3 regions of the Rubrivivax sp. JA1026 genome follow, and region 2 is predicted to be linked to each of the others. Evidence: predicted binding sites of a transcription regulator. Region 2 holds the regulator's gene; each other region holds the start of a gene.
The links. The regulator NrdR, encoded in region 2, represses ribonucleotide reductase genes. The targets are predictions, from matches to a motif close to CACNANATNTNGTG.
Positions count from the first base shown of each region.

Region 1: the regulator NrdR is predicted to act here: its motif matches at 3,740-3,753, upstream of G5B56_RS05715 (ribonucleoside triphosphate reductase).
Region 3: the regulator NrdR is predicted to act here: its motif matches at 3,954-3,967, upstream of G5B56_RS16930 (ribonucleoside-diphosphate reductase subunit alpha).

Region 1 covers NZ_JAALCQ010000002.1:439,429-446,097, reverse strand. The annotation lists gene G5B56_RS05735 (methyl-accepting chemotaxis protein) at 1-907, opposite strand, end outside; gene G5B56_RS05730 (SCP2 domain-containing protein) at 1,073-1,525, opposite strand; gene G5B56_RS05725 (U32 family peptidase) at 1,522-2,451, opposite strand; gene G5B56_RS05720 (peptidase U32 family protein) at 2,466-3,485, opposite strand; gene G5B56_RS05715 (ribonucleoside triphosphate reductase) at 3,763-5,790, shown strand; gene nrdD (anaerobic ribonucleoside-triphosphate reductase) at 5,950-6,168, shown strand; gene G5B56_RS05705 (anaerobic ribonucleoside-triphosphate reductase activating protein) at 6,155-6,669, shown strand, end outside.
Region 2 covers NZ_JAALCQ010000005.1:245,541-252,209, forward strand. The annotation lists gene G5B56_RS11015 (PilW family protein) at 1-724, opposite strand, end outside; gene G5B56_RS11020 (Tfp pilus assembly protein FimT/FimU) at 718-1,314, opposite strand; gene G5B56_RS11025 (type IV pilin protein) at 1,314-1,799, opposite strand; gene G5B56_RS11030 (Tfp pilus assembly protein FimT/FimU) at 1,891-2,418, opposite strand; gene nrdR (transcriptional regulator NrdR) at 2,533-2,976, opposite strand; gene glyA (serine hydroxymethyltransferase) at 2,993-4,243, opposite strand; ZMP/ZTP riboswitch at 4,298-4,413, opposite strand; gene G5B56_RS11045 (lytic transglycosylase domain-containing protein) at 4,468-5,337, opposite strand; gene G5B56_RS11050 (UbiD family decarboxylase) at 5,602-6,669, shown strand, end outside.
Region 3 covers NZ_JAALCQ010000010.1:173,781-180,449, forward strand. The annotation lists gene G5B56_RS16915 (PAS domain-containing sensor histidine kinase) at 1-1,786, shown strand, start outside; gene G5B56_RS16920 (sigma-54 dependent transcriptional regulator) at 1,783-3,228, shown strand; gene ampD (1,6-anhydro-N-acetylmuramyl-L-alanine amidase AmpD) at 3,229-3,816, shown strand; gene G5B56_RS16930 (ribonucleoside-diphosphate reductase subunit alpha) at 4,106-6,669, shown strand, end outside.

The sequences.
Region 1 (6,669 bases), on a different contig from region 2:
TGGAAGCCTGGGTCTCGGTGCGCTGCGACAGGTCGGCGTTGCCGGCGGCGATCTGGGCCGAGCCGGTGGCGATCGAGTCGGACGCGCCGCGGACCTGGGCCACGATCCTCGCCAGGCTCTGCTGCATCGCGCCGAGCGAGGCGAGCACGCTGCCCTCGGGGGCCTGCGTGGCACCCGGCACCGGCCCGAGATCGCCGGCGGCCACGCGCGAGGCGACTGCACCGAGCTCGGCGGGTTCGGCCCCCAGAGCACGGGTCAGCACCCGCGTGATCAGCAGCGCCAGCGCTGCGGCCATCGCCAGCGCGACGACGCCGACGCCGATCATCAGCAGGCGCTGCGCCGCGAAGTCGGCGGCGGTCTGCTCGACATGGAGGGCCGCCTGTTCGTTCAGGTGGGCGATGTAGGCCCCGACATCGGCGATCAGTTGCACCAGCAGCGGCCGGCACTCGGTGTTCATCTTGGCGATCGCCTCGGCCTGGCGGCCGGCGGACGCCTGCTCGGTGATCTCCAGCGCCACCGGGCCGTAACGCGCCTCGACGGCCTTCAGCGCGTCGAACAGCCGGCGCTCCTCCGGATCAACGCCCGGGTCGGTGGCGATCGCGCGCTCGAGCGCGTCGAGATTGCGGTGCACTTTCTCGTGCGCGGCCAGGATCTGCGCCTTCTCCCGATCGCGCGCGGCCGGGTCGTCCAGCAGCACCAGGTTGCGTGCGCCGATCGCCCGCGCATTGGTGCCATCGATCAGGTCGTTGGCCAGCCGCAGCCGGCTGCCGTCGACACCGATGGTCTCGGAGAACACGCGGTAGATGCCGGCCTGGCCGTGCAGCGCGAAGGCCCCGACGACCAGAACAAGAGCCGCCATCAGGCCGAAACCGGCCAGCAGCCGGGCTTTCACGGTGAGGTTCTGCATCATTTCTCGTTCTGACCGGTGATGTCGGCATCAATGCCGGCGCCCGGGTGTCGAGATGATGCGCGCTCGTGCCGCGCTCAAGCCTGAGGATGCAGCAAAAATGGCGCACATCCGTGCGCCATTGAGCGTTTTTACTATTTTTGACAGTTCGGAGTTGACCCGAACTCAGAACCGGAACAGCGGCCCCAGCGCGTCGAGCGTGTTCTTCAGCACCAGGCCCATCTCGGTGTCGCCTTCCATCACGAGGGCGCGCTCGAAGAACAGGCGGTCGGCGTCGTCCTCGCCGCGCAGCAGGCGCAGGTAGTCGGGCAACGCGGCGGCGATGCGCAGCGCGACCGGCTGGCTCTGCGACGCGAGCACGAAGCCGCGTTCGGCGAGCTGCAGCTTCATCGCCAGGCCGAGGTCGGTGACCGCGACCTCGACGCTGCGCCCCGACAGCGCCGCCTTGGCGTCGGCCGGCAGGCGCGGCAGCAGCAGCTTGTTCATCGCCAGCGCCAGCACCAGGCTGGGCGGCTGCATCGGCAGGCGCTGCACGATGGGCTTGACCTTGGCGGCCGCCAGCGCGTGCAGCTCGGCCAGCGAACGCGGCGCAACGAAGGCTTGGGACTTGGTGCTCATGCGGCTTTCCATTCCATGCCGGCGCGACCTTGCGCGTACCCGTTGGCCAGACCGCCCGGCAGTGCGATGGCCTCGAGCTCACGGCGCGCGGCCGCGGCCGGCGCCCCCTGGTTCATCACCTGCTCGAAGCAGGCGACGACGGTGCTGAAGTGCTGCGAGCACGGCGACAGGCGCAGGCGGCGCACGCCGTGGGCGACGATCTGCTCACGCTGCTCGATCAGGCAGTGCTGCGCCGCACCCTGGGTCTGGATGCCGTTGAGCACCAGGAAGGGCTTGCCGTCGCTGGTCGACAGCAGCAGGCCGTCGGGATAGTCCTGGCAGCGGAACTCGCACTGGTCCTTGCTCAGCCGGTGGTGGCGCGCGGTGAAGCAGCGCGCCGAGAACGCCAGCGGCGTGCGGCCGAAGGCGAAGGCCTCGGTCTCGACCGGCGTCTGGCCGGCCTTCACCGGGTCGGCGGCCGGGTTCACGCGGCCCATCGCGTCCAGCGGCAGCTCGGTCGGCGCCGTCCAGCGCACGGCGCCGAAACGTGCGTGCTCCTCGAGTGCGGCACGGCTGTAGACGTTGACGTGCGGGCCGATCGCGAACGGCACGCCGGCGGGCTCCAGCACCGCCAGCGCCGAGGCGTCACCGGCCTCGACGAGGTAGTCGCGCTGCTCGGCGATGCGGCGCACGACACGCAGGTCGGACTCGGACTCGATCAGGCCCTGCGTCGCCAGCACGACCTCCTTGCCGGCGGCGCGCAGGTCGGCGGCCAGGTCCAGCCAGTCGTCGAGCTTGAACTCGTAGCGGCGCGAGCAGACGACCTCGCCGAGCACGACGGCGTCGGCGGCCGATTCGGCGACACCGGCGTAGAAATCCATCAGCGCCTGGCGCGTCCAGTAGGTCAGCACCGGGCCGACGGTCAGCTTAATGCGTTCGGAACTCATCGTCTCGTCCGGTCTCAGCGCCACGGGCGGTCCAGCGCGCCGAGCGTGTGCTGCTGGCCTTCGGCGAGGTGGCCCAGCGTGGCGGTCCAGGCCGGCTGCACGCTGAAGCGGTCGGGCGAGGCCTTGGCCGCGTCGATCGCCTGGCGCCAGACCTTGGTCACCTGCTCGGTGTAGGCGGGGCTGCGCTGACGGCCTTCGATCTTCAGCGCCTTGACGCCCATCTTCATCAGCTCGGGCAGGATGGCCAGCGTGTTCAGGCTGGTCGGCTCCTCGATCGCGTAGTCGCGCTTGCCTTCGACGACGAAGCGGCCCTTGCAGATCGTCGGATAGCCGCGAGGCTCGTCGGGCGCGTAGTGGTCGATCAGCATGCCGCCCAGGCGCGACTCGACGCCGGTGGGCGTGTCGGTCCAGCGCACGGCGGAAGGCGGCGAGCAGACGCCGACGTTGTTCGGCGACTGGCCGGTGGCGTACGACGACAGCGTGCAGCGGCCTTCGACCATCACGCACAGGCTGCCGAAGGCGAAGCACTCGATCTCGACCGTCGTGTTGCGCAGCACGTGCTGCACCTGCTGCAGCGTCAGCACGCGCGGCAGCACCGCGCGCTGGATGTTGTAGTGGCGCTGGTAGAAGTTGATCGCCTCGTAGCTCGTCGCCGAGGCCTGCACCGACAGGTGCAGACGCAGCTCGGGGTGCGTGCGCGTGGCGTAGGCCATCACCGCGGTGTCGGCGCAGATCAGCGCGTCGGCGCCGAAGTCGACGGCGGTGTCGACCGCGCGGTACCAGGGCGTCACGTCCGCCGACTGGGCGAAGGTGTTCAGCGCCATCAGGACCTTGCGGCCGCGCTTGTGCGCGTAGGCGATGCCCTCGCGCACCTGGGCGTCGTCGAAGTTCAGGCCGGCGAAGTTCCGGGCGTTGGTGGCGTTCTTCAGGCCCAGGTAGACCGTGTCGGCGCCGGCGTCGACGGCCAACTGGAGGGCCCGCAGAGAGCCCGCGGGGCAGACCAGTTCGGGCGCCGCGAAGGGGGGCTGTTGCATGGCGGGCGGAGTCTAGGCGCGGGTGCGGCCAGCGGCTTGCGGGACGTCAAGACAGCTGCGAACCGGGCCTCCACCGACCGGTCGACGCGACCTGCGCACCACACCGCCGTCAGGGTCTCCGGAGGCCCGAGGCGCCGCCAAGCGCGCCACCGCCGCCGGCGCAAGCCCTTCGCGCGACGAGCTTGCACTGCGTCAAGACCGCCCGAGTTCCGCACCAGTAGACGCTATCTATTGGGTATCGTTCGCCGCCTACACACCATAGATAGTGTCAACGCGCATGACAGACGCCGCCCTGCCCCCCTCTGCCGACACCCAGGCCGCCCCGCTGGCGGTCATCAAGCGTGAAGGCCGCACCGTCGCCTTCGACCCCGCCAAGATCGCCGACGCGCTGGCGCGTGCCGGCGCCGCCACCGGCGAATACGACGCCGCGCGCGCCGCCGAGCTGACGCAGCAGGTCACCGAACGCCTGCGCCGCCGTGTCACCGGCGTCGAGCAGATCCAGGACGAGGTCGAGCGTGTGCTGCAGGAGGCCGGCCACTTCGACACCGCGCGCGCCTACATCGTCTACCGCGAGCAGCGTCGCGCGCTGCGCCAGGACCGCAGCGTCGCCGTCGACGTCGAGCGTTCGGTCAACGAGTACCTGGCGCGCCAGGACTGGCGCGTCAACGCCAACGCCAACCAGGGTTACTCGCTGGGCGGGCTGATCCTCAACGTCTCGGGCAAGGTCGTCGCCAACTACTGGCTGAATCACGTCTACCCGCCGGAAGTGGGCATCGCCCACCGCGAGGCCGACCTGCACATCCACGACCTGGACATGCTCTCGGGCTACTGCGCCGGCTGGTCGCTGCGCACGCTGCTGCACGAAGGCCTGAACGGCGTGCCGGGCAAGGTCGAGGCCGGCCCGCCCAAGCACCTGTCCAGCGCCGTCGGCCAGATCGTCAACTTCCTGGGCACGCTGCAGAACGAGTGGGCCGGCGCCCAGGCCTTCAGCTCCTTCGACACCTATCTCGCGCCCTTCATCCGCAAGGACGGGCTGACGTACGACCAGGTGCGCCAGAGCCTGCAGGAGCTGATCTACAACCTGAACGTGCCGTCGCGCTGGGGCACGCAGACGCCGTTCACCAACCTGACCTTCGACTGGACCTGCCCCGAGGACCTGCGCGAGCAGGTGCCGGTGATCGGCGGCCGGGAGATGCCGTTCGCCTACGGCGATCTGCAGGCCGAGATGGACATGATCAACCGCGCCTACATCGACGTGATGATGGAAGGCGACGCCAAGGGCCGCTCGTTCACCTTCCCGATCCCGACCTACAACATCACCAGCGACTTCGACTGGGAGCACCCGAACACGCTGCCGCTGTTCGAGATGACGGCGAAGTACGGCCTGCCGTACTTCCAGAACTTCCTGAACTCGGACCTGCAGCCGAACATGGTGCGCTCGATGTGCTGCCGGCTGCAGCTGGACCTGCGCGAGCTTCTGAAGCGCGGCAACGGCCTGTTCGGCTCGGCCGAACAGACCGGCTCGCTGGGCGTGGTGACGATCAACTGCGCCCGCCTGGGCTACCTGCACGCCGGCGACGAAGCCGGCCTGCTGGCGCGCACCGACCGCCTGATCGACATCGCGCGCACCAGCCTGGAGATCAAGCGCAAGGTCATCCAGGGCCACATCGACAGCGGCCTGTTCCCGTACACCAAGCGCTACCTCGGCACGCTGCGCAACCACTTCTCGACGATCGGCGTGAACGGGATCAACGAGATGATCCGCAACTTCACGGCCGACCGCCACGACATCACCTCGCCCGAAGGCCACGCGATGGCGGTGCGATACCTGGACCACATCCGCGCGCGCATCGTCGAGCTGCAGGAGGAGACCGGCCACCTCTACAACCTGGAGGCGACGCCGGCCGAAGGCACGACCTACCGCTTCGCGAAGGAAGACCGCAAGCGCCTGCCCGGCATCCTGCAGGCCGGCACGGCCGAGCGCCCGTACTACACGAACTCCTCGCAGCTGCCGGTCGGCTTCACGACCGACCCCTTCGAGGCGCTGGAGCGCCAGGAGGAGCTGCAGCGCAAGTACACCGGCGGCACCGTGCTGCATCTGTATCTGGGCGAACGCGTGTCGTCGGCGCGCGCCTGCCGTGACCTGGTGCGGCGTTCGCTCGAACGCTACCGGCTGCCCTACATCACGGTGACGCCGACCTTCTCGATCTGCCCGAAACACGGCTACCTCGCCGGCGAGCACGCGTTCTGCCCGAAGTGCGACGAAGAAGCCCTGGCACGCAAGGCGCGCGCCGCGACGGCGTGAGGCAGACGACACGACGGACGGGGTCAGACGGACGGGGTCAGGTCTTGCGAGACCTGACCCCAGCCCCCCCCAGCCCCGCAGTCCCACCGAAAGACGGGGTCAGGTCCCTCAGGACCTGACCCCAGCTCCCCCCCAGCTCCCCCCGAAGGAAACAGCCCCATGAGCCACAGCCAGACCCCCCTCGTCCACCCGCAGCTCGAAGAACACGAACGCACGCGCTGCGAAGTCTGGACGCGCGTGATGGGCTATCACCGTCCGATGGCCTCGTTCAACATCGGCAAGCAGGGCGAGTTCCTCGACCGCCGCTACTTCGACGAGCCGGGCCGCCCGTCCGCAACGGCCGACGTCACGGCCAGCGTCGAGTGTGGCTGCGCCTGAAGCCCTCGCCATCGGCGGCTTCCAGCCGCTGAGCACGACCGACTGGCCCGACCGCCTCGCGGCGGTCGTCTTCGTCCAGGGCTGCCCCTGGCGCTGCGTCTACTGCCACAACCCGGCGCTGCAGCCGCGTGACGGCGCCGCCGGCCCGGGCTGGGACGAGGTCGTCGCGACGCTGGCGCGCCGCCGCGGGCTGCTCGACGGCGTCGTCTTCAGCGGCGGCGAGCCGACGCTGGACCCGGCGCTGCCCGAGGCCGTGGCCACCGCGCGCGGCCTGGGTTTCGCCGTTGGCCTGCACAGCGCCGGCATCTATCCGCAGAAGCTCGCCGCGCTGCTGCCGCAGCTGGACTGGGTCGGCCTGGACCTGAAGACCGACCTCGCCGGCCACGACACGCTGACCGGCCGCCCGTGCAGCGGCGCGCCGGTGCACGAGGCGCTGGGCGCCGTCGTCGCCAGCGGCGTCGACCACGAGATCCGCACCACCTACCACCCGTCGCTGCAGAG
Region 2 (6,669 bases):
CCGGGTCGCGGAACTCGATGTCGTCGTTGCGCAGCTTGACCGTGGCCTGCAGCGCGCGGCGCACGCTCGGGTCGGCCACCGACTCGGCCTCGATCGTGACCTGCAGCAGCCGCACGCGCAGCACCGGCCAGCAGTCGGTCGAGCCGTCGGCGCAGAGCTTGGCGCAGGGCAGCGGCTCGGGCGTGCTGCCGTCGTCCAGCCATTCGACGTCGAAGCGTGTCACCTTGACGGAGCGGCCGTCGGTCAGCTCCTGCCAGTTCGCCGGCGTCGCCGACTGCAGGCAGGTGCTGCCGGAGACGGCGTCGGCGGCGTGGATCGCCGACCGCAGCACGCCGTTGTCGAGGCGGATGCCCAGCGCGCTGTTGTTGTCGCCGCTGCGGTAGTAGCGGTAGACCACCGAGCCCGAGCCGGGCGTCACGGTGGTGTAGCGGTTGCACTGCGGGTCGGGGTTCTCGGTGGACCAGACGGCGCTGCTCTGGGCCTCGTTCCAGATGCCGGCGCGGCGCAGGTCGCGCACGACGATGTCGGCGGTGGCGCGCAGGTCCTGCTGCAGCTGGGTCTCCAGCAGCAGCCGGCGGTTCTCGGTGAGCTGCCCGGACACCAGCAGCGCCGACGCGGCGACGACCAGCAGGCCGATCGTCACGCCGACCATCAGCTCGACGATCGACAGCCCGCGCTGGCCGCGGCGCGGTGGCGCGGCGCGCCGCGGCCGGCGGCTCAGCACGGCGAGGCCCCCAGCGCCGGCCGGCTGGCGCAGGCGCTCGGCCGGCCGGCGCGGCCGACGGTGGTGCGCAGGTAGCGTTCGGTGTCGAGCAGGGTGTCGAGCACGAAGGCGTTCAGCGGCTGGGGCAGCAGGTCGAGGCTGTGCGTCAGCAGGCCGCCGGTCAGCGGGTCGAAGCCGAAGCCGCGGTCGCCGGCGGGCAGCTGGAAGCGCACGCCGCCGTCGGCCGGCAGCACCACGGTGCGCAGCTCGATGGCCACCGCGTTCGGGCAGGCCAGGCCGGGGCCGCGGGTGCAGTCGCAATAGAGCTTGCTCGCGTCGGCGCCGGGACGCAGCTCGTAGATCGTGTAGCAGGCCACCGGCGTGCCCGCCGCCGGGAAGAGCACGAAGGACCGCAGGCCGTGTGCCACCGCCTGGCCGCGGGCGAACTGCACGTCGGTGCCGAGCTGCGCGTTGACGCTCTTGAGCCGCTGCACGCGGATGTAGTCGAACAGCGACGGCGCGCCCAGCGCCAGCATCACGCCCAGCAGGCCGATCGCGAGCATCAGCTCGATCAGCGTCAGGCCGCGCGGCCGGGGCGAGGCGGCGCGCATCACCGGGGCCAGCAGGCGTGGGCCACGCCGTAGGAGAAGTCGCCGCAGCTGCCGCAGCCGGCGTACTCGAGGTTGCCGCCGCGCAGGCGCATGCTGAGGTGGCGGCACTGCGGGTCGGCGGCCTGGCTGGTGCCGCTGCGGCCGCGGGCGGTGACGACGTAGGCGCTGGCCAGCGTGTCGCCCGGCGCGGCCGAGCTGCCGATCTCGATCGTGTAGTAGCCCGAGACGCTGGCGTCACCCAGCCCGAGGTCGGTGAGCGAGGTGGCGTATTCGGCGTGGTTGCTGCGCCAGCGCTCCTGCGCCTGCTGCACCGCCGCGACCGCGGCGTAGGCATCGGAGCGCCGGCTCTTGCGGATGCTGTCCAGGAAGGAGGGCAGCGCCAGCGCGCCGATCACGCCCAGCACCACCAGCGTGATCGCCAGCTCGACGAGCGTGAAGCCGCCGCCAGACCCCACCGCGGAACACCGACGCGACCGGTTGGACATGCGGCAGATTATTTTCAGCGTGGTCCGCGGCCGAACCGTTCGTCGCGGCGGCGCCGCCGTTCGTCGCGGAGAGGGGCCCGGGTTCAAGGGATCAGCAGGCGGCTTCGCCCGGCAGGCCGTCGGGCGAGCAGCGCCGCACCCGGCCCATCAGGTTGACGACGAGGTGCAGCCGCGGCCCCTGCGGCAGCGACAGCCGCACCGTGGTCGTCGGCGTGACGGTGCCGCGTGTCGGCTCGAAGAGGATCGAGCCGACGTTGGCGCGCAGTTCGACGGGGTGGCCGGCGCCGAGATCGGCCTGGCGCAGCACGAGCCGGCCCGGGCAGGCCGCGGCGCCAGGCCCGCAGCCGCAGCCGGCCGGGCCGTCGTGCAGCAGCCAGCAGCGCGGGCCGGCGAACTCCAGCCGCAGCGTGCGCGACTGGGCGGCGGCCTGGCTGCGTGCGAACGCGATGTCGGTCTGCAGCGCCGAGGCCACGGCGCGCAGCCGCTCGCGCTCGCCGATCGCCGCGAAGCCCGGCACCGCCAGGCCGACGACCACCGCGGCCAGCGCCAGCGTGACGGCGCTCTCGACCAGCGTCAGCCCGCGCCTGCGGCGCGGTCGTGGAACCCGGATCTCGGCCATGCTCGTCCTCCCGTGCCGGGGCACTCTAGGAAGACGGGGCGCGGCCTGCGCTCCCCTCGTGGCGGGTTCGCGGGGCGCCCGCCGGTGGCGGCCCCCGCGCGGGGGATCAGCGGCTCAGATGTCGCGGATCAGCTGGCTGAACTCGTCGACGTCCTCGAAGCTGCGGTAGACCGACGCAAAACGCACGTAGGCCACCTTGTCCAGCTTCTCGAGCTCGCGCATCACGAGCTCGCCGACGCGTGTGCTCGGCACCTCGCGTGCGCCGCCGGCGACGAGCTGCTCCTGGATGCGCTCGATCGCGGCGTCGATCTTCTCGACGCCGACCGGGCGCTTGCGCAGCGCCAGCAGCATCGACGCGCGCAGCTTCTCGGGGTCGAACTCGACCCGCGCGCCGTCTTTCTTGACGACCGCGGGCATCGCGACCTCGGCGCGTTCGTAGGTCGTGAAGCGCTTCTCGCACTTCAGGCAGCGGCGGCGTCGGCGCACGACGCCGCCCTCGTCGGACTCGCGGGTCTCGACGACCTGCGTCTCGCCGTGGGCGCAGTACGGACAACGCATGCGCCGCCGCTCCTGTTCAGCGGTAGACCGGGAAGTCGCGCGTCAGCGCCGCGACCTTCTCGCGCACCGCGGCCAGGTTGGCCTCGTCGTGCGGGTTGTCGAGCACGTCGGCGATCAGGTGCGCGGTGCGGCGCACCTCGTCCTCCTTGAAGCCGCGTGTCGTCATCGCCGGCGTGCCCAGGCGGATGCCGCTGGTGACCATCGGCTTCTGCGGGTCGTTCGGGATGCCGTTCTTGTTGCAGGTCATGTGGGCCTTGCCCAGCACCGCTTCCGCTTCCTTGCCGGTCAGGCCCTTGGGGCGCAGGTCGACGAGCATCACGTGGCTCTCGGTGCCGCCGCTGACGATGCGCAGGCCGCGCGCGATCAGCGTCTCGGCCAGCACCTTGGCGTTGGCGGCGACCTGCTGCTGGTAGGCCTTGAACTCGGGCGACAGCGCTTCCTTGAACGCGACGGCCTTGCCGGCGATGACGTGCATCAGCGGGCCGCCCTGGATGCCCGGGAAGATCGCGCTGTTGATCTTCTTGGCGATCGCCTCGTCGTTCATCAGGATGATGCCGCCGCGCGGGCCACGCAGGCTCTTGTGCGTGGTGGACGTGACGACGTCGGCATGCGGCACCGGGTTCGGGTAGACGCCCGCGGCGATCAGGCCCGCGTAGTGCGCCATGTCGACCATGAAGTAGGCGCCGACGGCCTTGGCGACTTTGGCGAAACGTTCGAAGTCGATGCGCAGGCTGTAGGCCGAGGCGCCGGCGATGATGAGCTTGGGCTTGTGCTCGTGCGCCAGGCGTTCCATCGCGTCGTAGTCGATGGCTTCGTTGGCGTCCAGGCCGTAGCTGACGACCTTGAACCACTTGCCGCTCATGTTCAGCGGCATGCCGTGCGTCAGGTGGCCGCCTTCGGACAGGCTCATGCCCATGATCGTGTCGCCCGGCTGGAGCAGGCCGAAGAACACGGCCTGGTTGGCCTGCGAGCCCGAGTTGGGCTGCACGTTGGCGAAGTTGGCGCCGAAGAGCTGCTTAACGCGGTCGATCGCGAGCTGCTCGACGACGTCGACGTGTTCGCAGCCGCCGTAGTAGCGCTTGCCGGGGTAGCCCTCGGCGTACTTGTTGGTGAGTTGCGAGCCTTGCGCGGCCATCACCGCGGGGCTGGTGTAGTTCTCCGACGCGATGAGCTCGATGTGCTCTTCCTGGCGGCGGTTCTCGTCCTGGATGGTCGCCCAGATTTCAGGGTCGACGTTGGCGAGCGTGGATTGGGTACGGTCGAACACGGCAGTCCTCTTCGGAGTGAAGGGCCATCGAGCGCCCCGCGGCGGAGCGTCGTCGAGGGCTGCCCAGGCGAACGGCTGACGCCGGCGGTGGGCCGGCCTGCGCTTCCCGGTGGTCAGTCCACCTCGGGGCCGGCAGTTGCGGCCCCTCATCGCCAGTCGCGCAGGACGCGGAGTGTAACGGCAGCGGCCGGGGCCGCCGCCGTGGCGAGGTCAAACGCCGGCGCTCAGGGGCGCAGCATCGCCAGCTGTTCGGCGCGCGGCGGCGCCGGGGGCGCGGCCGGCAGCGGCATCGGCGCGGCGTCGCGCGGCACCGTGATCGGCGCGTTGATCGACACGCGGTTGCCCGCGGCCACGCGCTTGAGGTAGTCCTGCTCGGTCATCACGCGGTCGACGTAGCCGCCGTCGCTATCCAGCAGCGCGGCGCCGACGTAGTGCTTCAGGCCCTGCTGCAGGCCGCCGGCGCGCGTGATGCACTCCTTGAGCACCTGCACGCCGACCCGCAGGTTGCTGATCGGGTCGAACGCGGCGTGGGTGCCGCCGAAAGCCTGGTACTTGTCGTCGTGGATGCGGGTCATCACCTGCATCAGGCCCTGGGCGCCGACCGGGCTCTGCGCGAACGGGTTGAAGCTCGACTCGACGGCCATGATGGCCAGGATCAGCGTCGGGTCCAGGCCGGCGCGCTGGCCGATGGTCCAGGCTTCCTGCACCAGCGCGCTGATCGGCTCCGGCGCCACCTTGTAGCGGCGCGAGATCCAGCTCGCGACGGCGGCCTGCTGGTCGGTCAGGCCGTTCGGGTCGGCTGCGGTCGCACGCGTCACGGCCAGCGGCTCGGACGGCACCAGTTCGGCGTCCGCGATGGCCGCGGCGCGCACTTCATGGCGCGTCTGCAGCCACTCGAAGGCCAGGGTCTCGGCCTGCTGACGCAGGTCCTCCCGGCCAGCCACGAAGACGAGCACCGCCACCACCGCCAGGCCGACCACGGCCAGGGTGTTGTGCCCGATCTCGAGCAGGCCGTGACCGACGTCACGTGCGAATACCGTCAGCGAGCGCCCCGTGGCTTGCTGCGCGCTGCGCAGCACGGCAATGGCTTTCATCGCATCCCTCTTCCAAGCGCCGTCCTCTAGGCCCCAGGGCCGCGGCGCCAAGGGGGCGCTGGGGCGGGGTGACGGCGATAATCGACCGACTACCGCAAGCGACCGACGAACGGGCCGCGCGGAGCGGGACTTCAGCGACCGTCCAGGTGATTACGCTGAGGACGGTACGGGTCTGCCCTGATCCAGATCCAGGGCTTCCGAAATTTTAGGAAGGCTCTCATATCCGGTCAAGAATATGAAAGCCGTCTCTTATATCCATAGAGAATGAACTACCGAGACTTGCGGGACTTCATCACCCAGCTCGAAGCCCGCGGCGAGTTGCGCACCATCACCGATCCGGTGTCCCCGGTGCTCGAGATGACCGCGCTGGGCGACAAGCTGCTGCGTGCCGGCGGGCCGGCCGTGCTGTGCCGCAACCCGACCGGGTTCTCGATCCCGGTGCTGATCAATCTGTTCGGCACCCCCCAACGTGTCGCCCTCGGCATGGGGGCCTCGTCGACCGCCGAGCTGCGCGAGGTCGGCCGGCTGCTGGCCGGTCTCAAGGAACCCGAGCCGCCCAAGGGCCTGAAGGACGCCGGCAAGCTGCTGTCGATGGCCAAGGCGCTGTGGGACATGAAGCCCGCGCTGCAGCGCAGCGCGCCCTGCCAGGAGGTGGTGCTCGAAGGCCCGGACGTCGACCTCGGCCGGCTGCCGATCCAGACCTGCTGGCCCGGCGACGCCGGCCCGCTGCTGACCTGGGGCCTCGTCGTCACGCGCGGCCCGCAGGCCGTGGCCAACCCGCGCCAGCGCCAGAACCTGGGCATCTACCGCCAGCAGCTGATCGGCCGCAACCAGCTGATCATGCGCTGGCTGGCGCACCGCGGCGGCGCGCTGGATTTCCGCGAGTTCGCGCTCGCCAACCCCGGCAAGCCCTTCCCGATCGCGGTGGCACTCGGCGCCGACCCGGCGACCATCCTCGGCGCCGTGACGCCGGTGCCCGACAGCCTGTCCGAATACCAGTTCGCCGGCCTGCTGCGCGGCAGCCGCACCGAGCTCGTCGAATCCGGCGTCGGCGAAGGCCGCGCGCTGCAGGTGCCGGCCAGCGCCGAGATCGTGCTCGAAGGCCACATCCCGCCGGCGCCGGCCGGCTTCAGCGGCGAGTCCGACCGCGGCGTCAAGCTCTGCGAGCGCGGCGGCTACCTGCATGCGCTGGAAGGCCCGTTCGGCGACCACACCGGCTACTACAACGAGCAGGACTGGTTCCCGGTGTTCCAGGTCGACCGCATCACGCACCGCCGCGACCCGATCTACCACTCCACCTACACCGGCAAGCCGCCCGACGAGCCGGCGGTG
Region 3 (6,669 bases), on a different contig from region 2:
GTGGTTCGGCCACGAGTCCAGCTTCGACCCGAACTGGGCCGCCAGCGGCAACCAGGAGATCGACCAGCGCCTGCGCTCGCTGTGGTCGCAGCGTGTCATCGGCGCCGAGGACAGCGCGCTGGCGCGCATCCACCGCACCTATGCCGCGGTGCGCGCGGCCTTCGGCATCGCGCTGGTGGCGGTGCAGGGCGCCGGCAACCTGCTCGGCGCGCGCCTGTCGCTGCCGCTGACGCTGATCTGCATCGCCTACGCGGTGCAGGCGATCGCGCTGTGGCTGCTGCCGCGCTTCCAGCCGCTGACCACGCCGGTGGCCTCGCCGATGCTGCGCCGGCGGCAGTGGCTGGCCACCGTCGGGGTCGACCTCGTCACCTTCGGGGCGCTGCACCTGGGTGGCAGCGGCGGCCCGGTCAACTACTCGGCACTGCTGGTGCTGCCGGTGCTGATGGCCGGTGTCGTCGGGCCGCGCCTGGTGGCGCTGGGCACCGCCGCCGGCGTCGCGCTGCTGCTGCTGGCCGGCGTCTCGCGCGGCGGCTGGGACGACCTCGAACTCGCCGGCTCGCTGCTGCAGTCCGGCCTGGCCGGCTTGGGCCTGTTCGTCATCGCGCTGCTGTCGGGCGAGCTGTCGGCGCGCCTGGCGCGCGAGGAGCAGGCCGCTCGCGGCAGCCTCGAGCTGGCGCGCCAGCAGGCCCAGCTCAACCGGCTGGTGATCGAGGAGATGGTCGACGGCGTGCTGGTCGTCGACGGGCGGCTGCGCGTGCGCGCCGCCAACCCGGCGGCGCGTGCGCTGCTGGTCGACGCCGGGCTGAGCCCGCCGGCGCCGTTCGGCCTGGAGACGCGGGCGAGCTGGGCGCCGCTCGCGCGCTCGGTGTCCCAGGCGCTGGCCGAGCGCCAGTGGCCCGAGGCCGGACGCGAGGTCACGCTGGCCTTCGACGGCGGTGTGCCGCGCACGCTGCGCCTGCGCGTGCGTTTCGTGCGCGGGCGCTCGCCGGCCGAGGGCGGGCCCGGCGAGCCGCTGTGCGTGCTGCTGCTGGAGGACGTGCGCATCGCCCAGGCCCGGCTGCAGCAGGAGAAGCTGGCGGCGATGGGCCGCGTGTCGGCCGGCATCGCGCACGAGATCCGCAACCCGCTGGCCGCGATCTCCCAGGCCAACGCCCTGTTGCTGGAAGACGAGCTCGCGCCCGCGCAGCGGCGCCTGGCGCGCATCGTCGCGGACAACGTCGACCGGCTCAAGCGCATCGTCGACGACGTCATGGAGCTGGCGCCGGGCGGCCCGCAGGCCGTGCCGGTGCCGCTGGACGCCACCGCCGAGGTCGGCTGTGCCGCCGCCGACTGGGCCGCGACGGCCTCGCTGCCGCTCGGCCATGCCAGCCGGCTGCGTGTCGAGTTGCCGGAGGCGCCGCTGGGTGTCGGCTTCGATCCCGAGCATCTGCGCCGGGTGCTCGTCAACCTACTCGACAACGCCCGCCGCCACGCCAGCGAGGCCCCGGCGGCGATCCGGCTGCAGCTCTTCGCGCTGTCCGAGACACAGGCCCAGCTGGTCGTCGCCAGCGACGGGCCGGCGATCGCGCCGGAGGTCGAGCCTTACATCTTCGAGCCGTTCTTCTCGACGCGCAGCCGTGGCGCCGGCCTCGGCCTGTATATTTGCCGCGAGCTCTGCGAGCGCTACGGCGCGAGCATCGGCTACCGCCGGCGCGAGGCCGACGTCGGTGCCCGCAACGAGTTCGTCGTCACGATGAAACGCTGCCCGCTGCCGGCAGCCGACTCCCCGCTGCAACTGACCCCGTGAGCGCCGCCACGCCGCCCCGATTGCTCGTCGTCGACGACGAGCCCGACCTGCGCACGCTCTACGAGCTGACGCTGCTGCGCGAGGGTTACGACGTCGAGAGCGCCGAGACCGTCGAGGAAGCCTGGGCCGCGCTGCAGTCGCGCCGCTTCCAGCTGCTGATCACCGACATGCGTTTGCCCGACGGCACCGGGCTGGACTTGCTGCGCCGGCTGGAGGATGCCGGGCGCGGCGAGAAGGGCATCGTCATCACCGCCTACGGCTCGGCCGAGAACGCCGTCGAGGCGCTGAAGGCCGGCGCCTACGACTACCTCACCAAGCCGGTCGACCTGCGTCAGTTCCGCGCCGTCGTCGCGTCGGCGCTGGGGCGCACGCCGGCGACCGACGGCGCGCGTGCGGCGCGACCGGCCGACGCGCGCCACACGCTGCCGCCGCGCCGCGCGCTGGAGCGCATGGCCGGCGAGTCGGCCGCGCTGCAGCAGGTGCGCAGCCTGGTCGGCAAGGTCGCCCGCAGCATGGCGCCGGTGCTGGTGCACGGCGAGTCGGGCACCGGCAAGGAGCTGGTTGCGCGTGCGATCCACGAGCTGTCGCCGCGCCACGCGATGCCCTTCGTCGCGGTGAACTGCGGCGCGATCCCGGAGTCGCTGCTCGAAGCCGAGTTCTTCGGCTACCGCCGAGGCGCCTTCACCGGCGCCGTCGAGGACCGCGAAGGCTTCTTCCAGGCCGCGCAGGGCGGCACGCTGTTCCTCGACGAGATCGGCGACCTGCCGCTGGCGATGCAGAGCAAGCTGCTGCGCGCGGTGCAGGAGCGTGCGGTGCGGCCGCTGGGTGCGGTCGCCGAGCAGTCGGTCAACGTGCGCATCGTCAGCGCCACCCACAAGGACCTTTCGGCCGAGGTGCATGCCGGGCGTTTCCGCCAGGACCTGTTCTACCGCCTGAACGTCATCGAGATCGTCGTGCCGCCGCTGCGCGAGCGGCTCGAGGACCTGCCGGCGATCGCCGCCGCGGTGCTCGAGCGCATCGCCGGCGACGCCGGGGTGTCGCCGCCGCCGGTGCTGTCGGCCCAGGCGCTGGCGCACCTCTCGCGCTACGCCTTTCCCGGCAACGTGCGCGAGCTGGAGAACCTGCTGCACCGTGCCGTCACGCTGGCCGGCGGCAGCGTCGTCGAGTGCCGCGACCTCGGGTTGCCGGAAGCCGTGTTCGCCGACTCCGGGCACCAGGAACTGGAGCCGCCGGCGCCAGCGCCGCTGCGGCCGGCGCCGGCCGAGGTGCCGCTGCCCGACGACCTCGCGGCCTACCTCGACCAGGTCGAGCGCGAGATCCTCGAGCGTTCGCTCGAGCGCCACCGCTACAACCGCACCGCCGCCGGCGCCAGCCTCGGGCTGTCGCTGCGCCAGATGCGCTACCGCATGGCGCGGCTGGGCATCGGCAGCGGCGACGACTGAGTGGCGGGCTCGCCGCGTCACTGGCGCGACGGCTGGTACGCCGGCGCGCGGGTCGTCCCGTCGCCCAACTTCGGCCCGCGGCCACCGGGCACGGCGGTCTCGCTGGTGGTGCTGCACTCGATCAGCCTGCCGCCGGGCGAGTACGGCGGTGACGCCATCGAACGCCTGTTCACGAACACGCTGGACTGCGACGCCCACCCGTACTACGACCGGCTGCGCGGGCTGCAGGTGTCGGCGCACTTCGTCATCCGCCGCGGCGGCGAGTTGCTGCAGTTCGTGTCCTGCGACGATCGCGCCTGGCATGCCGGGCGTTCGGTGTGGCGCGGGCGCGAGAACTGCAACGACTGGTCGATCGGCATCGAGCTCGAAGGGCTGGAAGGCCAACCTTTCGAGACCGCGCAGTACGCCCGCCTGGCGCGGCTGCTGCCGGCGCTGGCGCGCGCCTATCCGCTGGCCGAGCTGACCGGCCACGAGCATGTCGCGCCGGGGCGCAAGCACGACCCTGGCGCAGGCTTCGACTGGCCGCGTCTGGCGCGGCTGCTGGCCGTGCGCGCACCCGCGCTGCGCGTGGCGCCGGCCGTCGGCTGAGCCGCCTCTCTCCGCTTCGCCCGCCAGTCTCTCGAAGGTGCGCCCGTGGTGCTCCACGAGGGTGCCTCGCGGCCCGCTCCTGGTGCGGGATTTCACGCATGCGAACGCTATTCCTAGTGCATTGCAGGCTTTGGTGGCGCTAGATATAGTGTCTGCTCGCGTCGTGCTCCGGCGCCGTCGGCCGCTTCCCCGGGGGCTGCGGCGTGCGGCCCGTGCCGCGGTCCTCCCCGGCCGCGCCGCGCCGAAAGCGCGCCCAGCCTTCCGCCCACCACACCGACAGGGGAACCCCATGCAAGCAGTCCAGTCGCCCGCGACCGAGGCCGTCGTGCCCGCTCGAAGCGCCGCCGTCGCCCCGGCCGCCGCGTCCGTCAGCGGCTACCAGATCATCCGCCGCAACGGCTCGGTCGTCGCCTTCGAGCCCAACAAGATCGCCGTCGCGCTGATGAAGGCCTTCCTGGCCGTGCACGGCGCGCAGGGTGCGGCCTCGGCCAGCGTGCGCGAGACGGTGGACCAGCTGACCGAAGGTGTCGTGCGGGCGCTGGTGCGTTCGCGCCCGGGCGGCGGCACCTTCCACATCGAGGACGTGCAGGACCACGTGGAACTCGGCCTGATGCGCGGCGGCCACCACGAGGTCGCGCGCGCCTACGTGCTCTACCGCGAACGCCGGGCGCAGGAGCGCTCGCGCCAGGCCGCGGCGCCCCAGCCGGCGGCGCCCGAGCTGCACGTCCTGGACGGCGGCCAGCGCCTGCCGCTGGATCTGGACGCGCTGCGTTCGCTGGTCGAGCAGGCCTGCGCCGGTCTGGGCGAGGACGTGCGTGCCGAGCCCATCCTCGCCGAGACGCGCCGCAACCTCTACGACGGCGTGCCGCTGGACGAGGTCTACAAGGCGGCGATCCTGGCCTCGCGCACGCTGATCGAGAAGGACCCGGCCTACACGCGCGCCACCGCGCGCCTGCTGCTGCACACGATCCGCCGCGAGATCCTCGGCGCCGACGTGCGCCCCGAGGCGATGGCCGCGCGTTACGCCGAGTACTTCCCCGCTTACGTGCGCCAGGGCGTGCAGGCCGAACTGCTCGACGAGGAGCTGCAGCGCTTCGACCTCGCCCGGCTGGGCGCGGCGCTGAAGCCCGAGCGCGACCTGCAGTTCGACTACCTCGGTCTGCAGACGCTGTACGACCGCTACTTCCTGCACGTCGAGGGTCGCCGCATCGAGCTGCCGCAGGCCTTCTTCATGCGTGTCGCGATGGGCCTGGCGCTCAACGAGATCGACCGCGAGGCGCGTGCGATCGAGTTCTACGACGTGCTCTCCAGCTTCGACTTCATGTCCTCGACGCCGACGCTGTTCAACAGCGGCACGCGGCGTTCGCAACTGTCGTCTTGCTACCTGACGACGGTGTCCGACGACCTCGAAGGCATCTACGAGGCGCTGAAGGAGAACGCGCTGCTGTCCAAGTTCGCCGGCGGCCTGGGCAACGACTGGACCCCGGTGCGTGCGCTGGGCAGCCACATCAAGGGCACCAACGGCAAGAGCCAGGGCGTCGTGCCCTTCCTGAAGGTCGTCAACGACACCGCGGTGGCGGTCAACCAGGGCGGCAAGAGGAAGGGCGCGGTCTGCGCGTATCTCGAGACCTGGCACCTGGACATCGAGGAGTTCCTCGAGCTGCGCAAGAACACCGGCGACGACCGCCGGCGCACGCACGACATGAACACCGCGAACTGGATTCCGGACCTGTTCATGAAGCGCGTGATGGAAGGCGGCGACTGGACGCTGTTCTCGCCTTCGTCGTGCCCCGACCTGCACGACAAGTTCGGCGCTGCCTTCGAGCAGGCCTACGTGGCCTACGAGCGCAAGGCCGACCGCGGCGAGATCCGTCCGAGCAAGCGCCTGCCGGCGCGCGACCTGTGGCGCAAGATGCTGACGATGCTCTTCGAGACCGGGCATCCGTGGATCACGTTCAAGGACGCCTGCAACCTGCGCAGCCCGCAGCAGCACGTCGGTGTCGTGCACTCCAGCAACCTGTGCACCGAGATCACGCTGAACACCAGCGACAGCGAGATCGCGGTCTGCAACCTCGGCTCGATCAACCTGGCGCAGCACGTCGCCGGCGGCGGCATCGACCAGGCCAAGTTGAAGCGCACGGTGTCGACGGCGATGCGCATGCTCGACAACGTCATCGACATCAACTACTACGCGGTCAAGAAGGCGCGCGACGCCAACCTGCGCCACCGTCCGGTCGGCCTGGGTCTGATGGGCTTCCAGGACTGCCTGTACCAGCTGCGCCTGCCCTACGCCAGCGACGCCGCGGTCGAGTTCGCCGACCGCTCGATGGAAGCGCTGTGCTACCACGCCTACTGGGCGTCGAGCGAGCTGGCCGAGGAGCGCGGGCGCTACTCCAGCTACCGCGGCTCTCTGTGGGACCGCGGCGTGCTGCCGCAGGACACGCTGGACCTGCTGGCCGCCGAGCGCGGCGGCCACGTCGAGGTCGACCGCAGCCAGACGCTGGACTGGGCCGCGCTGCGTGCGCGCATCGCCGTGCACGGCATGCGCAACTCCAACTGCGTGGCGATCGCGCCGACAGCGACGATCTCCAACATCATCGGCGTCGACGCCTCCATCGAGCCCTGCTTCGGCAACCTCTCGGTGAAGAGCAACCTGTCGGGCGAGTTCACCGTCGTCAACGAGTACCTGGTGCGCGACCTGAAGCGCCTGGGGCTGTGGGACGACGTGATGGTGATGGACCTGAAGCACTTCGACGGTTCGCTGCGCGCCGTCGACCGCGTGCCCGACGAGCTCAAGCAGCTCTACGCCACCGCCTTCGAGGTCGACGCACGCTGGCTCGTCGAGGCCGCGGC